3 regions of the Actinocorallia sp. A-T 12471 genome follow, and region 3 is predicted to be linked to each of the others. Evidence: riboswitches for the same ligand, from Rfam matches in the RefSeq annotation. Region 3 holds a riboswitch; each other region holds the start of a gene.
The links. A riboswitch is a leader RNA that binds a small molecule or an ion and turns the genes downstream of it on or off. The one in region 3 is predicted to bind S-adenosylmethionine.
Positions count from the first base shown of each region.

Region 1: another riboswitch for S-adenosylmethionine. It lies ahead of R9X44_RS15045 (helix-turn-helix transcriptional regulator); the one in region 3 lies ahead of thrC (threonine synthase).
Region 2: another riboswitch for S-adenosylmethionine. It lies ahead of R9X44_RS22745 (aminotransferase class V-fold PLP-dependent enzyme); the one in region 3 lies ahead of thrC (threonine synthase).

Region 1 is NZ_JAWZTE010000004.1:615,526-620,732, forward strand. Features, by position in the region: gene R9X44_RS15040 (type I polyketide synthase) at 1-562, opposite strand, end outside; gene R9X44_RS15045 (helix-turn-helix transcriptional regulator) at 668-1,930, opposite strand; SAM riboswitch class IV at 1,941-2,046, opposite strand; gene R9X44_RS15050 (ATP-binding cassette domain-containing protein) at 2,192-3,592, opposite strand; gene R9X44_RS15055 (hypothetical protein) at 3,664-4,023, opposite strand; gene R9X44_RS15060 (glutathione S-transferase C-terminal domain-containing protein) at 4,105-4,965, opposite strand; gene R9X44_RS15065 (LLM class flavin-dependent oxidoreductase) at 4,962-5,207, opposite strand, start outside.
Region 2 is NZ_JAWZTE010000008.1:207,794-213,000, forward strand. Features, by position in the region: gene R9X44_RS22735 (metallophosphoesterase) at 342-1,172, shown strand; gene R9X44_RS22740 (hypothetical protein) at 1,173-2,345, opposite strand; gene R9X44_RS22745 (aminotransferase class V-fold PLP-dependent enzyme) at 2,438-3,631, opposite strand; SAM riboswitch class IV at 3,681-3,794, opposite strand; gene R9X44_RS22750 (PIG-L family deacetylase) at 3,842-4,654, opposite strand; gene R9X44_RS22755 (hypothetical protein) at 4,718-5,207, opposite strand, start outside.
Region 3 is NZ_JAWZTE010000022.1:3,992-9,198, reverse strand. Features, by position in the region: gene R9X44_RS34630 (serine/threonine-protein kinase) at 1-344, opposite strand, end outside; gene R9X44_RS34625 (RNA polymerase sigma factor) at 397-948, shown strand; gene R9X44_RS34620 (trehalose-6-phosphate synthase) at 1,111-2,535, opposite strand; SAM riboswitch class I at 2,742-2,879, shown strand; gene thrC (threonine synthase) at 2,895-4,124, shown strand; gene R9X44_RS34610 (MoaD/ThiS family protein) at 4,133-4,411, shown strand; gene R9X44_RS34605 (cold-shock protein) at 4,672-4,872, shown strand.

The DNA of each region.
Region 1 (5,207 bases), on a different contig from region 3:
GCGCGAGGATCAGGTTGACGCCTCCGGCGAGCGCGACCTCGGTCTCGCCCCTGCGCAGGCTCTCCACCGCGAGCTGCACCGCGACGAGCCCGGACGCCTGCGCGGCGTCCACGGTGAGGCTCGGCCCCTGGAGGCCGAGCGCGTGCGACACCCGGTTGGCCAGCAGCGCCCGGTTCAGCCCGGGAAGCGTGTGCCGCGTGAAGGCACCGGCCCCAGCGCGCTGGACGAGCGCCGCGTAGTCGCCGTGGGTAGCGCCCACGAACACGCCGACCGCTTGTCCGGCGAGCCGGGCGGGGGCGACCCTCGCCCCTTCCAGCGCCTCCCAGGCGAGTTCGAGGACGAGGCGCTGCTGTGGATCGAGTGAGGCCGCCTCGCGCGGCGCGATCCCGAAGAAGGCGGGGTCGAACAGGTCGACCCCCTCCAGGTATCCGCCGGGGACGCCGGACCGCGTCGCGACCGCGTCGCCGCCCGTCTCGAGCAGCCGCCAGAACGCCGCGGGATCGGCGGCCCCCGGCAGTCGGCAGGAAAGTCCGACGATGGCTACGGGAAAGGCTGCTGCCATGCTGTCCCCCCGGGGAAGACCGATCTCTTACTTGATCGATTCTGTCCACCGGGGGGATACCGCCACCAGATCCGCGGACCCCTAGGACCCCCTATAAGAAGGGGGTTACAGGAATTCGCTGAGTTGGCTCCTGCGCCGTGCGCCGAGCTTGCGGTAAATACGGGTCAGATGCTGTTCCACGGTGCTCACCGTGATGTACAGCCGCGACGAGATCTGCCGGTTCGACAGCCCGAGCGCGGCGAGTTCGGCGACCTTGGCCTCGGCGTCGCTGAGGAGCGAGCGGGCCGCGGCGCGCGCGGGACCGAGATCGTCCTTGGCACGTTCCGCCTCGCGCGCGTCGCCCGCTCCGCGCAGCACGTCGTACGCCTCCTCCAGCAGCGTGCGCCTGTGATCGGGGTCACCGGCCAGCGCCAGCAGGCGCAACGCCGCGCCATAGGCGCGGGTGCGCGCGCCGCCGCACGCGGCGAGCTGCTCGCGGGCGAGCACGGCCGCCTCGGCGCACTCGCCGAGCGCGAGCCTCGCGTGCCCCGCGCCGACCCGCCACGCGACGACGCCGGGCAGGTCGATCCCCCAGCGCAGCATTCGCTTTCCGCACGCGAGAAAGTCACCGAGCGCTTCCCCGGCATTTCCCGAAGCGAGCCGGAATTCCGCGCGCGCGGCGAGATAGTGCAACCCCGCGGGCGTTTCCCACATGGCGTCGGGAACGGGGACCGCGAGATATCGGATGACGTCCTCGGTCATTCCGAGCGCGGTCTTCGCCGCGATCATCGTGCCGAACGGAATGCCGATCGCGACGCCCCAGTCCTGCCACGGGATGTGCGTCAGGGCGGTCCTGACGCACTCGGCGGCCTCGGCCGGGTCGCCCTGCCGCAGCATCGTCTCGCCGCGGATCGCCGCGAACACCCCGAGCCAGACCGGGTCGCAGTGCGCGGTCGTCTGCTCGAGGAGCGGACGGCACCAGCGCGCCGCGAGGTCGGCCCGGTCGGCGTAGACGAGGGCGGCGAGCGCCCCGCTGAGCGACGCGAGCGCGTCGGTCGTCATCGGGCAACTGCCCAAGACCGTCTGCGCCTCGCGGACCGCCTCCGGTGCGGCCCGCGTCGCGAGAAGGTCGCACAGCACGTCGAATCCGGTCCCGCCCCGGGACCTCACGCGCGGCGCGCCGATCCTTTCCGGATAGCAGACCGCGATCCAGTCCTCCGCGGCCTGCCCTGAGTCGTGTCCCTGCTCCTCTACGCGCCGCAGCGCCCGTACCGCCTCGTCCGGCCGCCCGGCCCAGACGAGGTCGCGCACCTTCGCCACCGAAGGGGTGAACGCCGTCTCCACCATCGTGTCCGCGGCCGTCTCCGCGAACGCACTGACCACAACCACAGTTCGTCCTCACCGTTGCTTGTGGCGCGAACGCCACCTGGCCTTCACCCGGGGCACCCCGCATCAGTGAGGGTTGCCGGCCAGCTAGCCGGGGCTTGACGCTGGCACTCCTTGCCGACCCCTCCATAATACACACTAATTAAGTAGGAAATACATGAATTCGGTCACGGTTCGGGGGCCTTGTCGCCTTTCCGTTGCCCCCTCTCGCGGATGTGGGACGGCTGCCGTTTCGGGGAATTCGTGTGTCGTTTCCTTTGTCGGTCAGGCGCGGACTCCGTCAGGACGGCTGTGCACCGACCATCCGCCGCTGGAATCGCTGTTCGGGGAGACGATCTTGCCCGCTTCGAGGACGGCGACGGAGTCGCAGAGCCCGGCCGGAACCTCGTCCGGGTGGGCGAGGACGAGGTGGCCGACGCCGCGCTCGTCGCGCAGCCCGGCGATGAGGCCGACGAGACGCGCGCGGCCCCGCGCGTCGAGTCCGGCGAACGGCGCGTCCCACACCAGCACCCGGGGGCCGGTGGCGAGCGCTTCGGCGACGGCCACCAGCCTGAGCGTCCCGCCAGGGAGTCCGCCCACCGCGCGGTCCAGCAACTCCTCGGGCAGGCCGACGGCGTCGAGCAGTGCGACGGCGGTGTCGCGACGGCCGCCCGGCAGGGGTCCGCGCGTCGCGGCCTCAAGGACCCTGCCGACCGTGCGGTGCGCGGCGAGCCGCTCCGCCGGGTCCTGCGGCACCACGCGCACCGCACGTCGCGCCGCCTTCCAGGCCGCGCGCCCTTCGACCGGCTTCCCGTCGAGGACGACGGTTCCGGCGTCGGCCGGGACCGTCCCGTCGAGGACCCTGGCGAGCAGCGTCTTGCCCGCGCCCGGCTCGCCCGCGACCCCGACGACGCCCGCGCCGCGCACCTTCACCGACGCCTCGCGCAGCGCGACCCGGCCCGCGATCTCCTTGCGCAGCCCGCGCGCTTCGAGCATGACCCCTCCCCCGCCTCCCTTGCCGAAAGCCGCGTCGTCGTCCCGGCCAAGCAGGGCACGGGTGACGGGATGCACGGGCGAGGCGAGCACGTCGCGCGCCTCGCCCCGCTCCACGACCTCGCCCTCGTGCAGCACGAGCACCCGGTCGGCGACCTCCGCGAGCTCCCCGATCCGCTGCGCGGTGAGCAGCAGCGCGGCTCCGGCCGCCTTGCGCTCCGCCAGCGCCCGCACGACCTCGCGGCGCGCGAGCACGCCGAGCCCGGCGAGCACCTCGTCCCCGACGACGGAGTCGGGCCGCTCCCCCAGCACCCGCAGCACCTCGGCGGCCCGCCGCGCCGCCCACCCGCCCCGACCGGGCCCGCCGACGGAGTCCGCGGCGAACGCCGCGTCGATCACGCCGACCCGCGCGCCGTCGATCCGTGCGACCCGCGCGCTGATCCGCGCCGCCTGTCCCGCGCGTCCCGTCAACGCGCGGAGCAGCGTGCTCTTGCCCGCGCCGGTCCCACCGAGGACGACAACGCAGGCTCCCGCAGCCACTTCCACCGACACATCACGTACCGCCCGCAAAGTCCCGAACGTCACCCGCAGTCCCCGCACCTCCAACAAAGCCGCGACCCCCGCCCAATTCTCTACCTTGCCGATAGACTTAGAATACCTTCCCGTTTTTCCCGGTCTTCGCACACTTTGCACCGACCCGAGGCGGTCGATGCCCTAAACGCAAAAAGCCCGCCCTCCCGGAAATGCCGGAGGGCGGGCCGCGGTCAGGCTTTGGCGCAGCGGAACGAGGTCGGCTTACCCGTCAGGGACGCGACCCCCGACGGGGTGACGTCGGCAATCCTGCCCATCGCGTTCTCGTACTTGAACAGGGTGCAGGTGGTCCCCGCGGGTTCGGTGCGGGCCGAGCCGAGCTTGGCGCGGTAGGGGTCGGGGATCGTGTAGGCGGTGCCGGTGTCCACGCCGTACCTGTCGCAGGTCTTGAAGTCGGGTTCCTGGCAGAGGGTGATCGCGACCACCTCGGACGGCGCGGACGGCGCGGACGGCGTGGGCGGCGGGGTCGCGAAGGCGGGAGAGGCGACGAGGACGATGACGGACGAGAGCGGCAAAAGGGGGCGGAGGCGCATCGAGTCCCTTCCGATGACTACGCAGTGCGTATAAAAAGCTACGCGTAGCGACAGGAAGGAGTCAATGCGCCTCCGGAGACGTCAGCGGGCGAGCGGGGTGAGCGAGGGGTCAGTGGTGGACGCGAACGCCGGGAGCTCAAGAAGCCGCGACGTGTAGGCCGCGAGGGAAGGGTAAGCCGCCAAGGAGTCGGCGGAGATCCGCGCGTCCGCGTTGTACACGGAGTCGTAGCGGACGAGGGACACCCACAGCCGGACGTCGGACTCGGTGAGCGCGTCCCCCAGCAGGTAGGGGTGCGCGGCGAGCACCGCGTCGTACCTGGCGAAGGCCGCGAAGAGCCGCGCCCGCGCCGGGGCCGCCGTCTTCGGGTCCGGGGAGCCCGCCTTGCCGACCGCGTCGTTCACGTCGGTGAAGATCTCGTCGTTGAGCGCGTCTATCCGGCCGCGCAGGCGCTCGGGGTACAGCTCGACGGAGGAGTCCGCCCAGGGGGTGAACCGCGTGGCGAGGTCGAGGGTGATGTCCGGGTAGTTGTTGCTGACGATGCGCCGGGAGCGGGTGTCCCAGAGGACGGGCACGGAGATGTGCCCGGGGTAGCCGGGTTCGGTGGCCTCGTAGGCTTCGCTCAGGTACCGGAACCCGTTGACGGGGTCGGCCCCGCGCCGCGCACGGAACGCCCATCCGAGCGCGTCCCTTTCGTCGTCCACGTACGACAGGCTCACGACGTCGCGTAGGCCCGCGAGTTCCCTGACGATCGCGGCGCGCTGCGCGTACGGGCACGTCCAGGAGACGTACAGGTGGTACCTGCCGGGCGCGGCGGGGAACAGCGGCGTCCCGACCCGGCCCTGGAACGGGTAGACGGGACGTCTCGCGGCGATCGAAGCCTTGACCCTGTCCGGGCCGTAAGGGCCGTGCGTGGCGACGTCGGCGGGCGGTGCGTAGGTCATCGGTTCTCTCCTGTGCCGTGCCATGCGCGGGCGAGCAGCTCGAAGGAGCTGACGCGCGCGGCGTGGTCGTGGACGATTGTCGTGACGAGCAGTTCGTCGGCGTCGGTGACGCGCTGGAGGGTCCGCAGCCTTTCCACGACGGTCTCCGGCGCGCCGACGAACTGGGTCTCGGTGCGGTCGGCGACGAGTTCGCGGTCGGCGTCGCTCCACCGGTGCGCGGCGGCCTCGGCCTCGGTCGGGAA
Region 2 (5,207 bases), on a different contig from region 3:
GCAACCAGGTTGCTGATGAGGAGTCGATGTTGGGGAGGGCGTTAAGGACAGTGGTAGTGCCGTGCTTAGTTGGCGGGTCTGCGGCGACGGGGATGGAGTGGGTGCCTGGGGAGTCCTCGGTGAGGCGGGCTGCGGCTTTGGTGGTGGGCTTCCCTGATCTGCGGTTCACCGCGGCGGTTGTGCCTGCGCGGACGAGGCTCGCGCCGATGTCCTGGTGGAGTCGGTGACCAGGGCCTTCTTGTCCGTGAGGTCGATCCGCATGGACGGTACCTCACCCTCGGGCGGGGATAGGGGTGGTTGGTGGGGGGTGTTTCACGTGAAACGGTGGGTGGGGGGGCATGATGGGGGGTGTGGAAGCTCGGGTTTTGGCGGTTAGTGATCTGCATGTGTCGTATGCGGATAATCGGGTGGTTACTGAGGGGTTGCGGCCCAGGTCGGAGGGGGATTGGTTGATCGTGGCGGGGGATGTGGCGGACAAGGCGGAGGATGTGGAGTGGGCGTTGCGGACGCTTACGCGGCGGTTCGCGAAGGTGGTGTGGGTGCCGGGGAACCATGAGCTGTGGACGGTTCGGGACGGGGTTGACGGGCTGCGGGGCGTGGCGCGGTATGAGCATCTTGTGGAGATGTGCCGGGGGCTCGGGGTGGTGACGCCGGAGGATCCGTACCCGTTGTGGGAGGGGAGCGGGGGGCCTGCGGTGATCGCTCCGCTCTTTCTGCTTTATGACTACTCGTTCCTTCCGCCGGGGTGCACGACCAAGGAGGAGGGGCTGGCGTACGCGTACGAGACGGGGGTCGTGTGCGTCGACGAGAGGTTGTTGCATCCGGATCCGTATCCGAGCCGTGAGGCGTGGTGCGCGGCGCGGGTGGCGCTGACCGAGCGGCGGCTCGCGGAGTGCGACCCGGAGATTCCGCTGGTGCTGGTGAACCACTGGCCGCTGGTCCGCAACCCGACCGAGGTGCTGTGGTATCCGGAGTTCGCACAGTGGTGCGGGACGACGGCGACGGCCGACTGGCACCGCAGGTTCAACGTGAAGGCGATGATCTACGGGCACCTGCACATCCCGCGCGAGACGCACTACGACGGCGTCAGGTTCGAGGAGGTGTCGCTGGGCTATCCGCGCGAGTGGAAGAAGCGGGCGAAGCCCCCGGAACTGCCGCGCGTGGTGCTGTGATCAGGGGATGATCTCGGCGATGAGGGCTGTGGCGTTGTCGCGTCCGCCGAGGCTCTCGGCGCGGGCGATGAGCGCGGCCGCGAGCGCGGGGGCCGACGGGTGCGCGTCGGCGAGCGCGGCGAGGTCGTCGCCGAACCAGGTGTCCGACGGGACCGCCGCGCCATCGCTGAGCAGGACGAGAAGGTCGCCGGGCAGGGTCTGGACGGACGCCGTGAACGGCGCGTCCGCGTAGCCGCCGAGGTGCTGGGTGAGCAGTGAGCCGCCCCAGTGCGCGGCGGGGTCGGTGCGGACCTCCTCGGCGAGGACGGTCTGGTCGGGCGTGAGCCGGTAGGCGAAACGTTCCCCTTCGGGGAACCGACGGACGAGCCACGCCGGGCTGTCCCCGACGAGCGCGAGTTCGACCTTCCCGGTGGACGAGACAGCCGCCCCAAGGAACGTCGACGCACCCCGCCCCAGCGCGCTGACAGCGACCTCCGCAACCCCAAGCCCTTCGACGAGCCCGCGATGATCATCACGCGTGAAGTACCCCCGCACGGCTTCGACGGCCGCCCGCGCCGCGCGCGCCCCCGACCCGTCCCCCTCCCCCGTGACGCCGTCGCAGACAACGAGGTTGACGGCCCCGTGGATGTCCCGGACGACGGCGAAAGCGTCCTCGTTGTCCCATTCCGGATCGCCCTTGGCCTTGCGCGACCCCACGGCGGTCTCGACGGCGGGCCGCACCCGGATCTCCGCGCCGTCCCCCGCCGCGCGCACCGCCGCGACGACGGGCCGCGGGTCCGCCCCGACGAGCAGCGCCCGGACGACGGCGTCGAGCCCGTGCGGGTACTCCCCCGCGTGCAGGTCGAGCAGCGCGAACACGTCGCCGAGGTCGCGCGGCGGTCGCCCAGCGACGGTCCTGACGAGCCCGTGAACGATCGCCCAGACGTCGCGCGCCCGCGCCCCAGGCGTATCTGGTACGGGCGTTTCGCCCGATCCCAGCGGCGGCACCTCGAGCACCTGCCACCCGTAAGTCGCGTGCCAGCGCAGCGCGCCGGGCCACAGGAAGCCGGGTCCCATCCGGGCGAGGCCCGCGGCGAGCACGTCCCAGAGCCCTTCGAGCTCCTCCATGAGCATGCCCGCGGGCAGGCCCTCCCGGTCCCCGAGCACGGGGTAGGGCTCCTCCGGCCATTCCACGCTGATCCGCCCCAGCAACTCCCACCCCTCTCGGCCCTACCATCGTGACCGTCCGCAGTGGCGCGGACAACCCCGACACGGGCCCCAAGGGGTCAGGCGGTGAGGGCGGTGAGCGCCGCGAGGAGCCTGTCGACGTGTTCGTCGGTGGTGCCGAGGCCGAAACTGGCCCGGACCGCGGTGGTCTCGGGCGCGCCGGTGAGGGACGCGACGAGCGGGTGGGCGCAGAACTTGCCGTCGCGGACGCCGATGCCGTGCACGTCGGAGAGGTATTCGGCGACGGACCGGGCGCTGTGCCCCTCGACGGTGAACGAGACGATCCCGACGCGCGGGTGGTTCGGCCCCCACAGGGACAGTTCGCGGACGGCGGGCAGCGCGGCGATGCCCTCGCGCAGGCGGGCGAGGAGCCTTTCCTCCTCGGCGACGATGCCGCGCCAGTCGGTGAGGGCGCGGCACGCCTCGGCGACGGCGATCGCGCCGAGCACGTTGGGGGTGCCTGCCTCGTGCCGCTGCTCGGGCTCCGACGCCCACGCGACGTCGCCTTCGGCGGTGACGCTGCGGGTCGCGCCGCCGCCGCGCAGGTAGGGGTCGGCGGCGCGCAGCCAGTCGGCGCGGCCGGCGAGGACACCCGCGCCGAACGGGGCGTACAGCTTGTGCCCGGACAAAGCGACGTAGTCGTAAGGCGAGGCGTCGAAGGGCCGGTGCGGGGCGAGCTGGGCGGCGTCGACGGCGATGCGCGCGCCGCAGCGGTGCGCGACGGCCGCGAGCTCGCGGATCGGCCACAGCTCACCTGTGACGTTCGACGCGGCGGTCACCACGAGCAGCCGCGGCCCTTCCGCGCAGGAGCGGAGCGCGTTCTCCGCGGCGGTGAGCGCCTCGGCCGGGCTCGCCGGGATCGGCAGCCGGACGGCGCGCCGCCACGGAAGCTGGGTGGCGTGGTGCTCGGAGGCGAACACCACGACCGACGTGCCCTGCGGGACGGCCCGCGCGAGCAGGTTGAAGGAGTCGGTGGTGTTGCGGGTGAACACCACGGCCTGCGGCCCGCCGAGGAACTCCCGGACGGTCTCGCGGGCCTCCTCGTAGGCGCGGGTCGTCACCTGGGAGGCGTAGCCCGCGCCCCGGTGGACGCTGCTGTAGTAGGGCAGGGCCTGCGCGACGGCGTCGGCCACCGCCTGAAGACACGGCGCGGACGCGGCGTAGTCGAAGTTGGCGTAGCCGGTGAATCCGCCGCGCACGGGGACGGGGGCGTCAAGGCCGACGACGGCGGGGAGGGACGTGAGAACGGTCATGGGTATGCCTCCGGACTCCATCAGGGATTCCGGGAGCTCACGTCCGGGGAATCCGCGCTTGCCCGACGCCCTTTGCGGCGGACCTGGTCGTCACCCGGGCCACCCCACCGCGGAGGAGGGTTGGCGGCCAGCGAGCCGGGGCTTGTCACTGGCACTCATGACCTTCGCCGCGAATATAGCAGAACGCCGCCGAACCTCCGCAAGCCCCCCTCAGCCGATGCCCGTGAAGAGATCCTCCTCCTTGTCGGGGCCCTCGCCGCGGATGCGGGAGAACGCCTCCCAGCCGAAGAACAGGCGCTGCGCCTCCTCGGGCAGGGCGAACAGGAACGCGCCGTCGCTCTGGCTGGCGTGCGCCTGGAGGGCTTCGGCCTTGCGCTGGAAGTACTCGGTGACGTCCACGACCGTGGTGACGAGTTCGTCGGGCGTGCCGAACTCGATCTCCGCGCCCTCCTCGAGCTCGGGCCACCCGAGGTCCCACCCGCGCTCCCGCGCGAGCCGGGCGATCTCCGCAAGGGATGAGCGCGGCATCGCCCCCGCGTACACCCGCTCGGGAATCCCGCTCCGGTCGGCGGCCGCGACGGCGACGCGATGGGCCTGGATGTGATCGGGATGCCCATATCCGCCGTTGTCGTCATAAGTAACGACCACCTGTGGCCGGTACTTCTCCATCAGCGTGACGAGCCTGGCGGCGGCCGCGTCGAGATCGGCGCTCGCGAAGGACCCGGGGGCGGTGTTGGCGGCCCAGCCGACCATGCCGGAGTCGGCGTAGCCGAGCAGCTCGACGTGCTCGATGCCGAGGATCTCGGCGGAGCGCGCGAGTTCCTTCAGCCGGGTCTCGCGGACCCCCGCCGGATCGTGGCCTTCCTCACCCGGCTTGACCCCGCCGGGCCCGTCGCCCTGCTCGCCGTTCGTGCAGGTCACCAGCACCGTGCGGATACCGCGGGCGGCGGCCCTGGCGAGCACTCCTCCGGTGCTGATCACCTCGTCGTCGGGGTGGGCGTGCACGGCCATCAACGTCAACATGGCCCCAACACTACGTCGCCCCACCGACAATCCGTTCCGGTTGTCCACAGGGTCCAAACCGACTTAACGGACGTCGAGCGGCTTCCATCCGGTCGAGCGCTTCTGCCACTGGACGGTCCCGGCGAACCGGGCGGAAACCGATCCGTCGACCGTCGCCTTGAAGGTGTACGCGTACCCGCCCTTGGCGTTCGTCTTGGCCGTCCCCAGCCGGACCGCCTTGCCGCCCTTGGGCCGGAACCAGATCTGGACGGTCCTTCCCTTCAGCCCGGAGAACCCGCCCTTGGCGTTCAACCCTTTGACGGTCCCCTTCGCCTTCACCTTCGCCCCCTTGACGGCGCTGGCCGGCGACGTCAAAGACACCTTGCTCGCACGCCGGACGGTGACGGCGTTGGCCTTCCGGTACACAACGAAGTCGTAGTACGCGTTCGCCGAAGTCCCGTCAGTGGCGGCGACTTCAAGCGTGTACCTGCCTCCGGCGTCGGCCTTGTCGAGCACGGCGGTGCCCGTGTAGACCCCGTCTCCCGCGCTGCCCGAGACCCGCTTGAGGTCGCTG
Region 3 (5,207 bases):
TCCTCGACGAACGCCAGCGCGGTGCTGACCGGAAGTGGACCGCCCTGTTTCATCCGGTCCGACAGCGACCCCCGGTCGGCATAGGACATGACGAAGTACGGGCGGCCGTCGGGCAGCTCGCCGAACTCGTGCACCCGGACGAGCCGCTCGGAGTCGGCCCGCCGCAGGATACGGGCCTCTTCCAGGAAGCGGTTGCGCACGTCCAGATCGTCAAGGAGAGCCCCGGACAGGACCTTGATGGCGACCTGGTCGTTCAGGTCGTCGTCCAGGCCGAGCCAGACTGAGGCGAAAGCCCCCTGTCCGAGGACTCGATCGATTCGGTAACGGCCGACGGCTGAAGGCATGGACACCCCGATATCATGCCCTTTGAGCGGTCATGAAGGGGAGCGGAAGCGGATGGCGTTCAACGAACGGACCGAAGAGCTGGCCTTGAAGGCCGCCCAGGGAGACCAGGGCGCTCTTAACGAACTCCTCGGGTTGATCCAAAGCGACGTCCTGCGGCACACCGGCAGGTTCCTGCCGTGCAGGCAGGACGCCGAAGAGGCATGTCAGGACGCGCTGCTGCAGGTGGCGCGCAACATCCACAGGTTCGAGGGCCGCTCGCGGTTCTCCACGTGGCTGCATGTGGTCGTGGCCAACTCGGCGCGCTCGACCTACCGGTCGCTCAAGCGCCGTTCGGTCGAGCAGGCCGGCGAGCTGCCCTCGCAGCGCCCCGACCCGCGCCGCACGAGCGTCATCGCGGGCTCCCGCGTCGACATCCTCGAGGCCATGGAAGAGCTCGAGGCCAAGAAGCCCGACCTCATCCAGGCCCTCGTCCTGCGCGACGTCTCCCAGCTGGAGTACAGCGAGATCGCCGCCCAGCTCAACCTCCCCCTGGGCACCGTCAAGTCCCGCATCCACGAGGCCCGCAAACAAGTCCGAGCCACCCTGGGCGAGTCCTACTCCTGACCCCGCTCAGGAGAAACCCGCTACGCGCGGGGGCCTTACGCCCTGGGACCGTCCCACGGGGACCCGCTACGCACGGGGAGCCCCGGAGGGGCCTCCTTCTGCGGGCTCTATGCCCCGCAGGGGCTCTTTTCCGGGCCGTCCCGAAGGGACGGCCCGTTGTCTTTAGTCCAAGGCGGCGAGCTGCTCCGCGAACCAGCGGGTAGGGGGAAGGGCCGTCGCGGCGTCCGAGAGGCGCTTCGCGCGGGCCTTGCGGTCGTCCGGGCTGAGCAGGAGGGCCTGGTTCAGCATCTCCGCGGTCTGGGAGACGTCGAAGGGGTTGACGATCAGCGCGTCGTCGGAAAGTTCGGCCGCCGCGCCCGCCTCGCGGGAGAGCACAAGCGCGCATCCCTTGTCCGACAGGACGGGACCCTCCTTGGCGACGAGGTTCATCCCGTCCCTGATCGGGTTCACCACGAGCACGTCGGCGAGCTGGTAGGCCGCCAGGGAGCGCGCGTAGTCGTCCTTGACCTCGAGGATCAGCGGCGTCCAGTCGTCGGTGCCGAACTCGTCGTTGATCTCCGCCGCGAGCCGCTCGACCTCGGCCGTGTACGCCCGGTACTCCGCGAGATCAGTACGCGACGGGTACGCGAACGCCAGGTGCACCACCCGTCCACGCCACTCGGGATGGTTCAGCAGCAGCTCCCAGTACGCCGCCAGCCCCCGCACGATGTTCTTCGACAGCTCGGTCCTGTCGATCCGCAGCAGCAGCTGCCGGTCCCCGACCTGCTCGCGCAGCGCCGCCATCCGCTCGGCGACGTCCGCGCGCCCCGCCCGCTCGCGCAGCTCGGGCCCGTCGATCCCCAGCGCGTGCACGCCGACGCGCGTCGTCCGCCCCCGGTGCGTCACGGTCCCCGCGACGGGATCGACCCGCGCGCCGAGGATCTCGTCACAGCAGCTCAGGAACGCCTCGGCCCATCTGTCGCACAGGAACCCGAGGTGGTCGGCCCCCAGCATCCCCTCGAGGAGGGCCGCGCCGATGTCGTCCGGGAGGAGCCGGAAGTACGCGGGCGGCGCCCAGGGCGTGTGCGAGAAGTGCGCGATCCGCAGGTCGGGCCGTGCCTCGCGCAGCATCCCCGGCACCAAAGCCAGGTGGTAGTCCTGCACGACGACCTTCGCGCCCTGCTCGGCGTCCTGCCCCAACGCCCCGGCGAACGCGGCGTTATAGGCCGTATAAGCCTGCCAGTCGCGCCGGAAGACCGCGTCGAAGTGCGGGGCCGTCGGCGTCGCGTACAGCAGGTGGTGGATGAACCAGAGGGTCGAGTTCGCGACGGAGTTGTAAGCCCGATGGAAGGTCTTCTCCGGGATGTCGAGCATCCGTACGGCCCCGGTGTCGTGGCCCGCCTTGTCGAGGCGACCTTCGGGGTCCTGACGGGCCGCCGTGCGGTCGTCGTCAGACAGGGCCGCGCAAACCCACAGAAGGTCGGTGCCGGAGGCGACGGAGGCGAGGCCGGAGACGAGTCCGCCCCCTCCCCGGCGCATGGTCAGGGTGCCGTCCTCGGCGCGGCGGAACGAGACCGGGCCGCGATTGCTGGCGACGAGTACCTGCATGGACAAAAGTGTCGCACGGCACATCACACGGTTCCCGGACCAGGTGCGCCCTGACCTGCCGCCCGGTGGCGCAACTCACAAAAGAGCACGGTCCAACCCCGGACGGGCACGGTCCAACAGGGCGGCCGCCCCGGCCGTTCGGTGGAACGGACACCTGAGGTAAAGTCGGGGCACAACTTCATACACGCCCGTCGCTTTCTGACGGGCGCTCATCCAGAGGGGTGGAGGGACCGGCCCTGCGAAGCCCCGGCAACCCTTCCGACAGCCCGCGCAGCCGTTGCGCGTAGGCGCGGAACAGGTGCCAACTCCGGCCTGCGACCAGATCGGCGCAGGGAAGATGAGGGAGGGGCCTCGAACTCATGCCCAACCTGGGTAACGCCACCGCGCTCACCTGCCGCGAATGCGGCAATTCCGTGGAACTCGGCCCGTACTACGCCTGTGCCGAGTGTTTCGGCCCGCTCGAGGTCTCCTACGACGTCTCGAACGTCACGAGGGAGTCCATCGAGGCGGGGCCCCGCAACATCTGGCGTTACAAGGACCTTCTTCCGGTGCCGTCGAACGTCGCCGAGATCCCCAACACCGAGCCCGGCTTCACCCGTCTGGTGAAGGCCGACCAGCTCGCGTCCGCGCTCGGCCTGAGCTCCCTGTGGGTCAAGGACGACAGCGGCAACCCCACCCACTCCTTCAAGGACCGGGTCGTCGGGGTCGCCCTCGCCGCCGCCCGCGAGCTGGGCTTCAAGGTGCTGGCCTGCCCGTCGACCGGCAACCTCGCCAACGCCGTCGCCGCGGCCGCGGCCCGCGCGGGCATCCGCAGCGCCGTCTTCGTGCCCTCCGACCTGGAGCAGCAGAAGATCATCACCACCGCCGTGTACGACGGCACCTTCGTGACCGTCGACGGCAACTACGACGACGTCAACCGCCTCGCCTCGGAACTGGCGGGCGAGCAGGAGGACTGGGCGTTCGTCAACGTGAACGTCAGGCCGTACTACGCCGAGGGCTCCAAGACCCTCGGGTACGAGATCGCCGAACAGCTCGGCTGGCGGCTGCCCGACCAGATCGTCGTCCCGATCGCGTCGGGCTCGCAGCTCACCAAGATCGACAAGGCGTTTCAGGAGCTCATCAAGCTCGGCCTTGTCGAGGACAAGCCCTACAAGGTGTACGGCGCGCAGGCCGAGGGGTGCAGCCCGGTTTCGGCGGCGTTCAAGGCCGGTCTCGACGTGATCCGCCCGGTCAAGCCCGACACCATCGCCAAGTCCCTGGCGATCGGCAACCCCGCCGACGGCCCCTACGTGCTCGACGCCGTCCGCCGCACCGGCGGCGCGATCGACGACGTCACCGACACCGAGGTCGTCGACGGCATCCGGCTGCTCGCCAGGACCGAGGGGATCTTCGCCGAGACCGCGGGCGGCGTCACCGTCGGCGTGCTGAAGAAGCTCATCGACAGCGGCCAACTCGACCCGTCGCTGGAGACCGTCATCATCAACTCGGGCGAAGGACTGAAGACCCTGGACGCGGTGGCCCAGGTCGCCAAGCCGTCCGCCAACATCGCGCCCTCGATCGAGGCGTTCCGCGCTACCGGATTGGTGTGAGTCTAGATATGAGCGTTTCCGTCCGCATTCCCACGATCCTGCGCACCTACACGGGTGGCGAGTCCGAGGTCAAGGCGACCGGGGACACCCTCCGCGAGGTCATCGCCGACCTCGAGACGAACTACACGGGCATCTCCGCGCGCGTCCTTGACGACACCGGCAAGCTGCGCCGATTCGTCAACGTCTACGTCGGCGACGAGGACGTCAGGTTCGAGCAGGGCCTCGACACGCCGACCCCGGCGGGCGTCCAGGTGTCCATCATCCCGGCGGTCGCCGGCGGCGCCTGAGACAGCGACTTTACAGAAAGGGCTTTCCCGTCAGAATGGGAAAGCCCTTTCGCGTTTCCCGGGATTTGTGCACGGCGACACAATGGTGGCCACACTCGGCCGGAACATTCCCCCTGTCTGATACACCCATGTATGTTCCATTGCCATCCCCATCACGCCCGGATCTCCGGGCGATCACGAACGGGGATCGGGGCGTCCGAGGTGGACTCCCCGGCCGTTCCGCGGTCCAGGGGGGCCGCGGCTCGAGTCAGGGTTCAGGCATGGCGCAGGGCACCGTGAAGTGGTTCAACGCGGACAAGGGATACGGCTTCATCGCCGTGGACGGCGGCCGTGACGTGTTCGTCCACCACTCCTCCATCCAGATGGACGGCTACCGCACCCTCGAGCAGGGGCAGCGGGTCGAGTTCGAGATCACCCAGTCCGACCGCGGCCCCCAGGCCGACCTGGTTCGAGCCGTCTAGCAGGCCGAGCGGTCTAGCAGGCCGGGGCCGAGCCGCCCAGCAGGCCGAGCCGTGTAACGCGTCGACCCACATGACCCGCGACCCCGCTTTGGGGGCGCGGGTCATTTTCTGTTCATCTGCTGGTCAGCACCAGTGCGGCTTGCACTCGACGGGGGAGAGTGCTAAACAGGTGCTGGCACTCTCCAGGTGAGAGTGATAACCACACAAGCTTCAGGGTCGGGACGATGAGGTCAGGCTCTCGGGTGGCATGCATGGGGCTGCTCGCAGGGTGAGGCCGTCCGTCGCGGGCATCCACCCGATCCGCCATGTTCCGCATCCACTACGAGGAGGATCTG